5 linked regions of the Methanocaldococcus jannaschii DSM 2661 genome follow. Each later gene encodes a partner of the first gene's protein in a complex. Each region holds a gene or a part of one and is shown in the gene's direction. Other genes may lie near its edges. The genes, in order: MJ_RS05580, MJ_RS01020, MJ_RS00195, rpoE and MJ_RS01030.

What was found.
Region 2: MJ_RS05580 (region 1) and MJ_RS01020 share a complex: the UniProt entries of both Methanocaldococcus jannaschii proteins name them as parts of the RNA polymerase complex.
Region 3: MJ_RS05580 (region 1) and MJ_RS00195 share a complex: the UniProt entries of both Methanocaldococcus jannaschii proteins name them as parts of the RNA polymerase complex.
Region 4: MJ_RS05580 (region 1) and rpoE share a complex: the UniProt entries of both Methanocaldococcus jannaschii proteins name them as parts of the RNA polymerase complex.
Region 5: MJ_RS05580 (region 1) and MJ_RS01030 share a complex: the UniProt entries of both Methanocaldococcus jannaschii proteins name them as parts of the RNA polymerase complex.

What each region holds. Positions count from the first base shown.
Region 1 is NC_000909.1:970,367-973,261, forward strand. Bases 23-2,891 are described here. They hold MJ_RS05580 (DNA-directed RNA polymerase subunit B''), read left to right. Parts: upstream 23-647; coding sequence 648-2,135; downstream 2,136-2,891. Other genes in these bases: trpA (tryptophan synthase subunit alpha), read left to right, coding at 23-220; MJ_RS05575 (DNA-directed RNA polymerase subunit H), read left to right, coding at 395-631; rpoB (DNA-directed RNA polymerase subunit B), read left to right, coding at 2,221-2,891. Also shown: more of trpA, read left to right, coding at 1-22; more of rpoB, read left to right, coding at 2,892-2,895. UniProt on the Methanocaldococcus jannaschii protein: DNA-dependent RNA polymerase (RNAP) catalyzes the transcription of DNA into RNA using the four ribonucleoside triphosphates as substrates. The Rpo2 subunit (Rpo2N and Rpo2C in this organism) is implicated in DNA promoter recognition and in nucleotide binding.
Region 2 is NC_000909.1:189,242-192,189, forward strand. What follows is about bases 27-2,948. They hold MJ_RS01020 (DNA-directed RNA polymerase subunit N), read left to right. Parts: upstream 27-1,337; coding sequence 1,338-1,559; downstream 1,560-2,948. Other genes in these bases: MJ_RS01005 (50S ribosomal protein L18e), read left to right, coding at 50-415; rplM (50S ribosomal protein L13), read left to right, coding at 447-860; MJ_RS01015 (30S ribosomal protein S9), read left to right, coding at 870-1,280; MJ_RS01030 (DNA-directed RNA polymerase subunit K), read left to right, coding at 1,700-1,873; MJ_RS01035 (phosphopyruvate hydratase family protein), read left to right, coding at 2,074-2,948. UniProt on the Methanocaldococcus jannaschii protein: DNA-dependent RNA polymerase (RNAP) catalyzes the transcription of DNA into RNA using the four ribonucleoside triphosphates as substrates.
Region 3 is NC_000909.1:38,292-41,275, reverse strand. The notes cover bases 6-2,963. They hold MJ_RS00195 (RNA polymerase Rpb4 family protein), read left to right. Parts: upstream 6-1,301; coding sequence 1,302-1,625; downstream 1,626-2,963. Other genes in these bases: MJ_RS00185 (metallophosphoesterase), read right to left, coding at 2,487-2,963; MJ_RS00190 (DUF655 domain-containing protein), read left to right, coding at 1,833-2,486; MJ_RS00200 (50S ribosomal protein L21e), read left to right, coding at 882-1,178; MJ_RS00205 (tRNA pseudouridine(54/55) synthase Pus10), read left to right, coding at 6-802. Outside these bases: more of MJ_RS00205, read left to right, coding at 1-5; more of MJ_RS00185, read right to left, coding at 2,964-2,984. UniProt on the Methanocaldococcus jannaschii protein: DNA-dependent RNA polymerase (RNAP) catalyzes the transcription of DNA into RNA using the four ribonucleoside triphosphates as substrates. This subunit is less well bound than the others.
Region 4 is NC_000909.1:356,761-359,576, reverse strand. Bases 22-2,811 are described here. They hold rpoE (DNA-directed RNA polymerase), read left to right. Parts: upstream 22-1,029; coding sequence 1,030-1,593; downstream 1,594-2,811. Other genes in these bases: MJ_RS02060 (M50 family metallopeptidase), read right to left, coding at 2,772-2,811; MJ_RS02065 (30S ribosomal protein S27ae), read left to right, coding at 2,588-2,770; MJ_RS02070 (30S ribosomal protein S24e), read left to right, coding at 2,283-2,588; MJ_RS02075 (GTP-dependent dephospho-CoA kinase family protein), read left to right, coding at 1,793-2,269; spt4 (transcription elongation factor subunit Spt4), read left to right, coding at 1,603-1,782. Outside these bases: more of MJ_RS02100, read right to left, coding at 1-21; more of MJ_RS02060, read right to left, coding at 2,812-2,816. UniProt on the Methanocaldococcus jannaschii protein: DNA-dependent RNA polymerase (RNAP) catalyzes the transcription of DNA into RNA using the four ribonucleoside triphosphates as substrates.
Region 5 is NC_000909.1:189,755-192,553, forward strand. The notes cover bases 1-2,773. They hold MJ_RS01030 (DNA-directed RNA polymerase subunit K), read left to right. Parts: upstream 1-1,186; coding sequence 1,187-1,360; downstream 1,361-2,773. Other genes in these bases: rplM (50S ribosomal protein L13), read left to right, coding at 1-347; MJ_RS01015 (30S ribosomal protein S9), read left to right, coding at 357-767; MJ_RS01020 (DNA-directed RNA polymerase subunit N), read left to right, coding at 825-1,046; MJ_RS01035 (phosphopyruvate hydratase family protein), read left to right, coding at 1,561-2,505; MJ_RS01040 (4Fe-4S dicluster domain-containing protein), read left to right, coding at 2,628-2,773. Also shown: more of MJ_RS01040, read left to right, coding at 2,774-2,799. UniProt on the Methanocaldococcus jannaschii protein: DNA-dependent RNA polymerase (RNAP) catalyzes the transcription of DNA into RNA using the four ribonucleoside triphosphates as substrates.

The sequences.
Region 1 (2,895 bases):
TGTAGGGTTTGGAATCTCAAAGAGGGAGCATGTTGAGGAAATAACTGAAATAGCTGATGGAGCTATTGTAGGAAGTGCGATTGTTAAGATTGTTGAAAAACATTTAGATGAGAATGGACAAATAAAGGATGAGGAAAAATTCCTAAAGGAGTTGGAGGAGTTTGTTAAAAATCTAAAGGAAGGGACTAAAAAGAAGGCTAAAGTAGCTATAAAAAATTAACAGAATATTCAAATAAAGAAATATTTTTATAGGACAATAAAAGTAAAAAATAAATATGAGAAAAAAATATTTGTAAGGATGCATCACATTTATTACATCATTACCTTGAGTCTCTCTTTTAACCTAATTTTTGTCATTAATTATATTTAAACAAAATGGTAGGGAGGAGTAACCTTGAAGGTCACAGACCACATACTGGTTCCAAAGCATGAAATAGTTCCAAAAGAAGAAGTTGAGGAGATTTTGAAGAGATACAATATAAAGATTCAGCAACTACCAAAAATTTATGAAGACGACCCTGTTATTCAGGAAATTGGAGCTAAAGAAGGAGATGTTGTTAGAGTAATTAGAAAAAGTCCAACGGCTGGAGTTAGTATAGCTTATAGATTAGTTATTAAAAGGATTATTTAAAAAATAGGTGGCAATTATGAGAGAATTAGTAGATGCTTATTTTAAAGAACATGGTTTAATAGACCACCAGATAGAGTCATACAACGATTTTGTAGAAAATAGATTACAAAAAATTATTGATGAAGTTGGATATATTGAAACAGAGATTACTGGAGGGTATAAAGTTAAATTAGGGAAAATTAAAGTAGGAAAACCAGTTATTAAAGAAGCTGATGGTTCAATAAGACCAATAACTCCAATGGAAGCAAGAATCAGAGATTTAACATATTCAGTTCCATTATATTTAGAAATGACCCCTATTATTGGTGAAGGAGAAGATGCAAGGGAAGGGGAAACTGTTGAAGTTTATATCGGAGAACTTCCAGTAATGCTTGGTTCAAAAATCTGCCACTTGTATGGAAAATCAAGAGAAGAGCTTATAGACCTGGGAGAAGACCCTGAAGACCCATTTGGCTATTTTATAATTAATGGAACTGAAAAAGTATTAATTACTCAGGAAGATTTAATTCCAAATAGAATTTTATGTGAGAAGGCAGAGAGAAGTGGAAAGATAGTAGATGTTGCAAAAGTGTTTTCAACAAGACACGGATTTAGGGCTTTATGTACTGTTGAAAGACATCCAGATGGTTTGTTGTATGCTACATTCCCTGGAATGCCTGGGCAGATACCATTGGTTATATTAATGAAAGCACTTGGGGCTGAGACAGATAAAGATATCATTGAGTCAATTGATGATGAAAGATTCTTTATGGAGATTGTTTTAAACATTCAAGAGATTAGGGAAGAGCATAACATAAACTCCCCTGAAGATGCTTTGGAGTTTATTGGAAAGAGAGTAGCTCCAGGGCAGGCAAAGGATTATAGATTAAAGAGAGCAGAAACAGTTTTATGTAACTATTTACTGCCCCATTTAGGAGTTACAAAAGAAGATTTCCCAAAGAAAATTAGGTTCTTAGGAATAATGGCAAGAAACGCTTTAGAACTTTACTTTGGATATAGAGGAGAAGATGATAAAGACCACTACGCATATAAAAGAGCTAAATTAGCTGGGGACTTAATGGAAGATTTGTTTAGATATGCGTTTAGCCAACTTGTTAAGGATATAAAATATCAATTAGAGAGACAAACATTAAGGAACAAAACTCCTTCAATTCAAGCTGCTGTAAGGAGCGATATATTAACCGAGAGAATTAAACACGCTATGGCAACAGGAACATGGGTTGGAGGAAAAACTGGGGTTAGCCAGCTCTTAGATAGAACAAGTTACTTAGCAACAAACTCTCAATTGAGGAGAATAGTTTCACCATTATCAAGGTCACAGCCACACTTTGAAGCGAGAGAACTGCATGGAACTCATTGGGGTAAAATCTGCCCTTCAGAAACTCCAGAAGGTCCAAACTGTGGTCTTGTTAAAAACTTTGCTATAATGTGTAAAGTTACAAGAGAAGAAGATGATAGCAAAGTTATTGAGCTATTAAAATCCTTTGGAATAAATGTTTCTTAAAAGAAACTTTATTTATTATGTTTTTTCTGAGTTTTTGTTGATGTTTAATTTTAATCTTTTCAAAATCAATAAAAATCTCTCTTAGGTGAAAAACTTGGCATCAAGGGAAGTAAATATTTATGTTAATGGAAAGTTAGTTGGAACTACAGACAAACCAGAAGAACTTGTTAATTTTATTAGGGAAAAAAGAAGAAAAGGAGAGCTCCCTCAATATACAACAGTTGCTTACAATGAAGAAAGTAATGACATTCATATAAACACGGATGCTGGAAGGATTGTTAGACCTTTAATAGTTGTAGAAAATGGAAAACCAAAACTAACTAAAGAACATATTGAAAAATTAAAGAAAGGAGAAATTACATTCTCAGATTTAGTTAAAGAAGGAGTTATTGAATATTTAGACGCTGAAGAGGAAGAAAATGCCTATATTGCTCTATCTGAAGAAGAATTGACTGAGAAACACACACACTTAGAGATAGACCCATTAACCATATTAGGTATTGGGGCAGGGGTTGCTCCTTATCCAGAACACAACTCAGCACCAAGAATTACAATGGCTGCAGCAATGGGGAAGCAGTCATTAGGAATTCCAATGAGCAATATAAAATGGAGATTAGATACAAGAGGGCATTATCTCCACTATCCACAAGTTCCAATTGTTAGGACAAAACACCAAGAGATTTTAGGTTTCGATAAAAGACCAGCAGGGCAGAACTTCGTTGTAGCTATTATGAGCTATGAAGGATACAACATGGAGGAT
Region 2 (2,948 bases), 780 kb from region 1 along the record:
AAACCTTATAATAATTATAAAAGGTTTGAAGGAAAACACGGTGATATATATGGCAAAGAAAATAACAGCTACAAACCCAAGGTTGGTTAAGTTAATTGAGATATTAAAGCAGGAAAGTTATAAAAATCAGGCAAAGATTTGGAAGGATATTGCAAGAAGGTTAGCAAAACCAAGAAGAAGGAGAGCAGAGGTAAATTTAAGTAAGATAAACAGATACACAAAAGAAGGAGATGTTGTTTTAGTTCCTGGTAAAGTTTTAGGAGCTGGGAAGTTAGAGCACAAGGTTGTCGTTGCTGCATTTGCATTCTCAGAAACAGCTAAAAAATTAATTAAAGAAGCTGGAGGAGAAGCAATAACAATTGAAGAGCTAATAAAAAGAAATCCAAAAGGTTCAAATGTTAAAATTATGGCGTAAATATAAACTGGATTAAAACACGGTGATAGTTATGACAGTAATAGATGCTGAAGGAGCGATATTGGGAAGATTGGCTTCAGAAGTAGCAAAAAGAGTTTTGAGAGGAGAAGAAATTGTTATTGTAAATGCTGAGATGGTAGTTATTACAGGTAACAAGGACTGGATTATAAAAACCTACCAAGAGGAAAGAGAGAAGAAAAACGTTGCTAACCCAAGAAGATTTGGGCCGAAATTCCCAAGAAGACCAGATGATATATTAAGAAGAACAATTAGAAAGATGCTTCCATACAAAAAACCAAAAGGAAGAGAGGCATTTAAGAGAGTTAAAGTTTATGTTGGAAATCCTAAAAACTTAACAGTTGATGAAAAAATAAGCCACAAATTAAACACCACCAAATATATAACATTAGCTGAGTTAAGCAAACACTTAGGAGCGAAGTTCTGAGGTGATTAAATGGGAAAAATTGTTATAACAGTTGGTAAAAGAAAAAGAGCTATTGCGAGAGCAGTAGCAAGAGAAGGGAAGGGAAGAATAAGAATAAACAAAATACCTATTGAGTTAATTGAGCCCAAATATAAGAGAATGAAGTTAATGGAACCAATTTTATTAGCTGGAGAGGAAGTTATTAGCCAAATGGATATTGATGTTACAGTTAAAGGCGGAGGAGTAATGGGACAAATGGATGCTGCAAGAACAGCTATTGGTAAAGCTATTGTTGAATTTACAGGTAGCAAAGAGTTGAGAGACAAGTTCTTAGCTTACGACAGAACATTATTGGTTAGCGATGCAAGAAGAACCGAACCACACAAACCAAGTAGGTCAACAAAGGGTCCAAGAGCAAAGAGACAAAAGTCATACAGATAAATTTATTTTACAATTTTTGGAAAGATATTATCTTTTCTTTTATTTTGGGTGAGAAACATGATGTTCCCTATTAGATGTTTTTCCTGTGGTAATGTTATCGCTGAAGTTTTTGAAGAGTACAAAGAGAGAATTTTAAAAGGAGAGAATCCAAAAGATGTTTTGGATGATTTAGGCATTAAAAAATACTGCTGTAGAAGAATGTTTATCTCTTACAGAATAGGAGAGGATGGAAGAGAAATTATTGATGAAATAATAGCTCATGACGAGAGATATCTATAATTAGATTTTTAAACTTATTATTCTTTTTAACGGGGCCGTGGGGTAGCCTGGATATCCTGTGCGCTTGGGGGGCGTGCGACCCGGGTTCAAGTCCCGGCGGCCCCACCATTTGATATTTTATATATTTCAGAGGTGAGATATTGAAATTAACAAAATTTGAGATTGCAAGGATATTGGGAGCGAGAAGTTTGCAGATATCAAGTGGAGCATATGCAACAATAGAAACAAAATGTGATAGCTCATTGAAAATAGCTTATGAAGAAATTAAACAAGGAAAAGTTCCTTTAAAACCAATAAGACCGGTAAAAGCTTAATTGTTTTTAACTACAGTGGGGCTGAACGTAGTGAAGCTCCACTCTGAGGTATAGTAATCGCCCATGGGCGAGTAATGAAACCGAAGCGTAGCTTCGAGCTACAAAATCCAAAGGATTTTGTTAAATCCGTAGGATTTCATCTGATAGGAGAAGGCATAAACAATTAAATTATAATTATTTTTTAATTGAGGTGGATGTAATTGACAAATGTTATTATTGAAAAAATAAGTGCAAAAGAAGTTTTTAAAGGAGCTAAAATTAAGGTAATGATTACAACAATGACAAATATTTCTATTGGCTATGACATCATTGAAGTGAATAATCCAGAGGAAGCAATAGCTGATGTTGAAAATGTTATAGCCCCAGAACTCATTGGATATCCAGCAACTGACATTGATTTTATTGATTCATTAATTTGTGAAACATCAGTTAATAATCCTACTGTAGCAATGGGAATTTCTATTAGCGTAGCAAGAGCGGCTTCAAACAGCTTAGATATTCCTTTATTTAAATTTTTAGGGGGAGCTTTAACAACTGAACTACCAATAGTTGCTTCTGGCATATTAGTTGATAAAGATAAGAATGAGTTAATTCCAATAGTCATGGCTGATTCCATTGAAGATATAGTTAATTTATATCTAAAGCTCACAGATGTCTTATCTCATGATTATAGTATTGTAAATATTGATGGAGCATACACATGCAAGGACATATTTAATGAAATTCCAAAGATTAGGAATTTGATAGATGAAATTAAAGAAGATGAGGATTTAGATATATTATTGGGACTTAGTTCTAAAAAGGAAACTGTTAAAGATAAGGATTTATCTCAGATTGATTACTTAGAGGTTGAAGAGCCTGTTGAATTTGATGGATTTCTATGCACGGACAGCATTTATGAGGAAAGTGATTTTGTTAAAGTTTTCCCATATGAAATGGGAACAATAACTGAGATGTATTATTACATAAACTACATTATGGATAAAGGGCTTTATCCAGTAATATTTGGAAATAACTCATCATTTGCTCACATTGCAGTTAGTTTCAAGGTTCCTTTTTTAAGACCTAAGCTATC
Region 3 (2,984 bases), 930 kb from region 1 along the record:
TATTGTTGTGCATATAAATCCATACACTGAAGAAATCTATCTACAAATAAATCCTTTATTTATTAAAGGAAGATATAGAAAATTAGTTAGGGGGATTCCACAAACAAGATGGCCTTGCAGAAAGTGTAGAGGAAAAGGTTGTGAGCTCTGCAACTACACAGGTAAAAAATATCCAATATCAGTTGAAGAAATTATTGCCAAACCATTCTTAGAGGCAACAAAAGGAGTAGATGCAAAATTCCATGGAGCTGGGAGAGAAGATATTGATGTAAGAATGCTTGGAGATGGAAGACCATTTGTTTTAGAGATTAAAGAGCCAAAGATAAGAAAAATTGATTTAAATAAAATTGCTGAGGAAATTAATAAGGATGGTAGAGTAGAGGTTTTAAACTTAGAGTTTGGTGTTAGGAAGGATAAAGTTATATTTAAAAACACTCCACATAGAAAAACATATAGGGCTTTAGTTGAATGCTCTGATAAAATTACTGATGAAGAACTAAAACTCCTTGAAAAAGAACTTGAAAATAGAACTATCTATCAAAAAACACCAAAAAGGGTTTTACATAGAAGAGCTGATTTAGAGAGAATCCGTAAGGTATATAAAGTTAAAACCAGTAAAGTAGATGACAATCATTTTGAGATGATTATATATTGTGATGGTGGATTATATATAAAAGAGCTAATCAGTGGAGATGATGGGAGAACAAACCCATCAGTCTCATCTATATTAAATAAAAACTGTATCTGTAAGGAATTAGATGTTTTGAAAATACACGATAACAACCTTTTAGAAAAAGGTTGATCAAAACAGATGCATTAAGTTGCCTCTTTCAGAGGCAATTAATGCCTCATTTAAAAACCTATTCAAAAAGGTGAGAATTATGGTTCAAATGAGTGAAGGATTTAGAAGAAAAACAAGAAAGAAGTTATCAAAACACCCAAGAGAAAGAGGTCTCTATCCAATAACAAGAGCTTTGAGAGAGTTTAAAGAAGGAGAGTATGTCCATATAGTTATAGATCCATCAGTCCATAAGGGAATGCCACACCCAAGATTTCATGGAAGAACAGGGATTGTTGTTGGTAAGCAGGGAAGAGCATTTATTGTTAAAGTAAGAGATGGAGGAAAATACAAACAAATCATTGCTTACCCACAGCATTTAAGACCTGCTACTGCATAAATATTTAATTTCATAAAAATCTCTATTAATTAAACACTTTAATTATTTTTCCTTGATTTAAATACAACTCCAGAAATAAATTATTAAATTATATTTTTATTGTATCAAGCTAAGAGGGAGAGAATGATAGGCAAAAAAATCCTTGGAGAGAGGTATGTAACAGTATCAGAGGCTGCTGAAATTATGTATAATAGAGCCCAAATTGGAGAGTTATCTTACGAACAGGGATGTGCTTTAGATTATTTACAAAAGTTTGCCAAATTAGATAAAGAAGAGGCAAAAAAATTGGTTGAAGAGTTAATATCTTTAGGAATAGATGAAAAAACAGCAGTTAAAATAGCTGATATATTACCTGAAGATTTAGATGATTTGAGAGCAATATATTACAAAAGAGAATTGCCAGAAAATGCTGAGGAAATCTTAGAAATCGTTAGGAAATATATTTAATTTTTTTATTACTCCTTTAAATTTGTAAATTTAAATGAAACTTTTAGAAAAAGTTAAATGAAAACTCTCCGAGTTTTCATAGCCCGAAGCTAATGCTTCGGTTTCATCAAAACCTAACACCTCCTCGCTACGCTCGGAGGTGTAAATTAAGTCCAGGGTGTTTATTGCTCCGATATATTCGTAGATTTAAATGAAGGGTGAAATTTTATGGTTAGAGGGCAATATAAAAAAGGAAACGATGAAAGAATGAGATTTCCTAAAAAAAATAAGCCACAAAAATTTGAAAACTACGCATGGGTTTTGGATTATTTACCTTACGGTTATCCCGACAAACCTGATGAACCTATAGTTCAAGGGCTTGGAGAATATCAGTTTTTATTAATGGAGATGATTCCAAAACCAAATGTAGATATTGAATTAGGTGAAAGAGTCTATATTGGAAAAGGTAAGAGAGATAAAATAGACCACGTTAGAAGAATGATTAAATATGAACAACTAACTCCAACAGCTAAATCAGAACTTTTATATGTAGTAATGGAAGCCGTTAAAATACAGGAGGATAGGTTTGTGAGATTCTTTAATGAATGCCCACCAATAACCACAAGATTACATACCTTAGAATTACTTCCAGAAATTAAAAAGAAATATATGTGGAAAATTATTGAAGAGAGAGAAGCAAAAAAATTTGAAAGTTTTAAGGACTTTGAAGAGAGAATTGGGAAAAATCCTGTGAGAATTATAGCTAAAAGAATTGAAAAAGAGCTTTCAGATGACAAAAAAGATAAATACTACTTATTTGTAAAATGGAAGAAAGGAATAATATTGAATGAGGATAATATGACATTCTATCTAAAAGAATAGTCATAAATGTGTTTTAGCAAACTCTCTCAAATCTCTAAGAGTCCCAAAATTTAGCAGACCAATATCAGTTATTGCTATAACCTCTGCCTCTAAGTAACTCTTCTTTATAATTTTGGATGATGCAGAGTTATTGATTAAATCATTCCCAGGAGATAAAGGGTTAAAAGCGGGTAAAACAATATAGTTCTTGTTTAATAAATAGGTAGGAAATTTTAGAATAGCACCAACATCATCTCTAAGTTTTATTGAAGGATGTTCATGCCCTAAAATCCAAAACTTCTCTTTTAATAAATCTCTATCTATTTTTATCTCTTTATCCCCATGAAAGATTAAATAATTACCAAGTTCAAAATAATCAAAGATTTCGTAGCCAGCAGATGATATAAAAGTATCATGATTTCCTTTAATTAAAATAACATTAATATATTCTCTCAAAAACTCAATAAACTCTTTTAAAAACTTAATCTCCTTGGGATATGGCTTAAAGTTGTGCTTTAT
Region 4 (2,816 bases), 610 kb from region 1 along the record:
AAAGTTCTTCTTTGTTTTGACTTAAAAATTTATACAAACTTTTACTGCTCGCTTCAACATGCCACCTATTACTTCTTGTTTTCTCTTCCACATAGCTAATTGTTGGATTTAATCCAATTTTTATCAAACTATTTTTAACAACATCTACAAAGTCTTTATCAACAACCTTAATCCTAAAATAGTAACTTCCTGTCTTTTTTCTGTAATAAATGTTAGCATCTCCAAAATAAACCCCTATTATATAAGAAAGCTCAGGAGAAGGTGATAAATCTATAAATTTTGTTTTATTGAATGGATTATTGCTATTTTTACACCATCTAATAATCGTAGATTTGGAAATTTTAATATTCCTTTCAATTTCAATCTTTTTAGATATTTGAGAATAGCTAAAATTTTGCTTCCTTAATGATTTAACATAATTTATAAGTTCCAATACTTCATTTTGGGAGAGTTCTTTAAGATTAACCATATTATCAACAAAATAATAAGATAAGTATTTAAGAAAGTATCCATCATATCATTCTGTTTCCAATTTTCATGTCTTACTGTAGCATTATTTATAAAATAACATTTATGGTTATTAGTTATTTTATTAATTTAAATAAATAGATATATACTTTTATGATATAATGATGCTCCGGCCGGGATTTGAACCCGGGTCGCGGGCTCGAAAGGCCCGCATGATTGGCCGGACTACACCACCGGAGCAATCGGATAAAAAATAGAAAAATTGGCGGACCCGAGGGGATTTGAACCCCCGACCCCCGGCTTAGAAGGCCGGTGCCCTATCCAGGCTAGGCTACGGGTCCTCTTTATCTCAGGTTGTAAGCACTCTTTAAAATGAATTTTCTCATATATATACTTTTCGTTTCATAACTTATAACAATTTTTGTATGGTTAATTATAAATATAGGTTTGTGGCAAAATTAATAATTACATTAATTATTTATTGTTTTTTATAATCTCACTAATATGACGATTAGTTACTCTTTTTTTATTAAATTTAACTGATTCAGAGGTGAATATCTTATGTATAAAATTTTAGAGATTGCAGATGTTGTAAAAGTTCCACCAGAAGAGTTTGGTAAGGATTTAAAAGAGACAGTAAAAAAAATTCTCATGGAAAAATATGAAGGAAGATTAGATAAAGATGTTGGATTTGTTTTATCCATTGTAGATGTAAAAGACATTGGAGAAGGTAAAGTAGTGCATGGTGATGGTTCAGCATATCATCCAGTTGTATTTGAGACTCTCGTTTATATCCCAGAGATGTATGAACTTATTGAGGGAGAGGTCGTTGATGTTGTTGAGTTTGGTAGCTTTGTAAGGTTGGGACCTTTAGATGGATTAATTCATGTTTCACAGATTATGGATGACTATGTATCTTACGACCCTAAGAGGGAGGCAATTATTGGAAAAGAGACTGGAAAGGTTTTGGAGATTGGAGATTATGTTAGGGCAAGGATTGTTGCTATAAGTTTGAAGGCAGAAAGAAAGAGAGGTAGTAAGATAGCATTAACCATGAGACAGCCATACTTGGGAAAATTAGAGTGGATTGAGGAGGAAAAAGCTAAAAAGCAAAATCAAGAATAAGGTGAGCTTATGAGAGCATGTTTAAAATGTAAATACTTAACAAATGATGAAATATGTCCAATATGCCACTCTCCAACAAGTGAAAACTGGATAGGGCTTTTAATAGTTATAAATCCAGAGAAATCAGAGATTGCTAAAAAGGCAGGAATAGATATTAAAGGAAAGTATGCATTAAGTGTGAAAGAGTAGAGGAATTGATATGCTGGTGCTTCCAGAGGAGTTGAGGGAAAAATTAAAAAAGCCCTTTGGAAAAGTATATAAAACACTACCAGATATAGATGGAGATATCGTAACTGTTGGAGATATTGTAACAAAAACTGCAATTGAAAACAACATAATCCCAAAACTATCCATTTTTGACTTAAAAACCAGAAGAAATATTCCTGTTAAAATAAACCATGTATTTAAAAAAGTTATTAAAGTAAAAAATCCTCCTGGATGCATATCTGATGAAGCAATAGAAAGTATTAAATATCTATCTACAATAAATGATAGAAACATCGCCCTACTGGTTGATGGTGAAGAAGATTTACTTGCTTTAATTGTTATCAAATACTTTCCTATCGGAACTTATGTTCTATATGGACAGCCAGATGAAGGAATCGTTGTTCTAAAAATAAATAAAAAACTAAAACAAGAAATTGAAGAAATATTAAAACAATTCAAAAAAATTTGAGAGAGGGGATAATATGGAAATAAAAATATTATCAGAAAGATACAATCCATTGTTAAAGAGAAAAGAATACAGATTCATTGTAGACCACGATGGACCTACACCAACCTTCAAAGATGTCAAGTTAAAGCTTGCAGCAATATTAAACGCAAATAAGGATTTATTAATAGTTGAAAAAATTGTTGAAGAAGCTGGAATGCAGAGAGCAAGAGGTTATGCTAAATTGTATGATAATGAGGAAATGTTAAAATTAGTTGAGAGAGAACACATTTTAAGAAAAAATAAAATAGAAGAAGAAACAGCAGCTGAGGAGGGAGAATAATGACAAAAGGGAAAAAAACAGCAAAATACAAATACTACAAGATTGAAGGAGATAAAGTTATTAGATTGAAGAAGACCTGTCCAAGATGTGGTCCTGGAGTTTTCATGGCTGAGCACTTAAACAGATACGCATGTGGAAAATGTGGCTACATGGAATGGAAGCAACCACAAAAGAAGGAGTAAGTTAATCTTTTAGCTCTTCTTTTAACTCCAATATACTCATAGCCCT
Region 5 (2,799 bases), 780 kb from region 1 along the record:
TGAGAGGAGAAGAAATTGTTATTGTAAATGCTGAGATGGTAGTTATTACAGGTAACAAGGACTGGATTATAAAAACCTACCAAGAGGAAAGAGAGAAGAAAAACGTTGCTAACCCAAGAAGATTTGGGCCGAAATTCCCAAGAAGACCAGATGATATATTAAGAAGAACAATTAGAAAGATGCTTCCATACAAAAAACCAAAAGGAAGAGAGGCATTTAAGAGAGTTAAAGTTTATGTTGGAAATCCTAAAAACTTAACAGTTGATGAAAAAATAAGCCACAAATTAAACACCACCAAATATATAACATTAGCTGAGTTAAGCAAACACTTAGGAGCGAAGTTCTGAGGTGATTAAATGGGAAAAATTGTTATAACAGTTGGTAAAAGAAAAAGAGCTATTGCGAGAGCAGTAGCAAGAGAAGGGAAGGGAAGAATAAGAATAAACAAAATACCTATTGAGTTAATTGAGCCCAAATATAAGAGAATGAAGTTAATGGAACCAATTTTATTAGCTGGAGAGGAAGTTATTAGCCAAATGGATATTGATGTTACAGTTAAAGGCGGAGGAGTAATGGGACAAATGGATGCTGCAAGAACAGCTATTGGTAAAGCTATTGTTGAATTTACAGGTAGCAAAGAGTTGAGAGACAAGTTCTTAGCTTACGACAGAACATTATTGGTTAGCGATGCAAGAAGAACCGAACCACACAAACCAAGTAGGTCAACAAAGGGTCCAAGAGCAAAGAGACAAAAGTCATACAGATAAATTTATTTTACAATTTTTGGAAAGATATTATCTTTTCTTTTATTTTGGGTGAGAAACATGATGTTCCCTATTAGATGTTTTTCCTGTGGTAATGTTATCGCTGAAGTTTTTGAAGAGTACAAAGAGAGAATTTTAAAAGGAGAGAATCCAAAAGATGTTTTGGATGATTTAGGCATTAAAAAATACTGCTGTAGAAGAATGTTTATCTCTTACAGAATAGGAGAGGATGGAAGAGAAATTATTGATGAAATAATAGCTCATGACGAGAGATATCTATAATTAGATTTTTAAACTTATTATTCTTTTTAACGGGGCCGTGGGGTAGCCTGGATATCCTGTGCGCTTGGGGGGCGTGCGACCCGGGTTCAAGTCCCGGCGGCCCCACCATTTGATATTTTATATATTTCAGAGGTGAGATATTGAAATTAACAAAATTTGAGATTGCAAGGATATTGGGAGCGAGAAGTTTGCAGATATCAAGTGGAGCATATGCAACAATAGAAACAAAATGTGATAGCTCATTGAAAATAGCTTATGAAGAAATTAAACAAGGAAAAGTTCCTTTAAAACCAATAAGACCGGTAAAAGCTTAATTGTTTTTAACTACAGTGGGGCTGAACGTAGTGAAGCTCCACTCTGAGGTATAGTAATCGCCCATGGGCGAGTAATGAAACCGAAGCGTAGCTTCGAGCTACAAAATCCAAAGGATTTTGTTAAATCCGTAGGATTTCATCTGATAGGAGAAGGCATAAACAATTAAATTATAATTATTTTTTAATTGAGGTGGATGTAATTGACAAATGTTATTATTGAAAAAATAAGTGCAAAAGAAGTTTTTAAAGGAGCTAAAATTAAGGTAATGATTACAACAATGACAAATATTTCTATTGGCTATGACATCATTGAAGTGAATAATCCAGAGGAAGCAATAGCTGATGTTGAAAATGTTATAGCCCCAGAACTCATTGGATATCCAGCAACTGACATTGATTTTATTGATTCATTAATTTGTGAAACATCAGTTAATAATCCTACTGTAGCAATGGGAATTTCTATTAGCGTAGCAAGAGCGGCTTCAAACAGCTTAGATATTCCTTTATTTAAATTTTTAGGGGGAGCTTTAACAACTGAACTACCAATAGTTGCTTCTGGCATATTAGTTGATAAAGATAAGAATGAGTTAATTCCAATAGTCATGGCTGATTCCATTGAAGATATAGTTAATTTATATCTAAAGCTCACAGATGTCTTATCTCATGATTATAGTATTGTAAATATTGATGGAGCATACACATGCAAGGACATATTTAATGAAATTCCAAAGATTAGGAATTTGATAGATGAAATTAAAGAAGATGAGGATTTAGATATATTATTGGGACTTAGTTCTAAAAAGGAAACTGTTAAAGATAAGGATTTATCTCAGATTGATTACTTAGAGGTTGAAGAGCCTGTTGAATTTGATGGATTTCTATGCACGGACAGCATTTATGAGGAAAGTGATTTTGTTAAAGTTTTCCCATATGAAATGGGAACAATAACTGAGATGTATTATTACATAAACTACATTATGGATAAAGGGCTTTATCCAGTAATATTTGGAAATAACTCATCATTTGCTCACATTGCAGTTAGTTTCAAGGTTCCTTTTTTAAGACCTAAGCTATCTTCAAATGTGCTAAATGAAGTTTGGAACATAGAGAGAACCATAATGAATCCAAATATAAGGAGGTTTTAGCTCCATATTTTATTTTAAATTTTAATTATTGTTTTCCGATATCATTTCCGATAATTATATATATCAAGTAGTAATCTTAATCAATTATTAAATCAATTATTAACATTTTAGAGGTGGTAATAATGGCTGTAACAATAGATTACAGCTTATGTAAAGGGGCAGAGTGTGCAGAATGTGTAAATAACTGCCCAATGGAAGTTTTTGAAATTGAGGGAGATAAAGTAGTTGTTGCAAGACCTGATGACTGCACTTATTGTGGAGTCTGTGAAGATGTCTGTCCAACAGGAGCTGTAA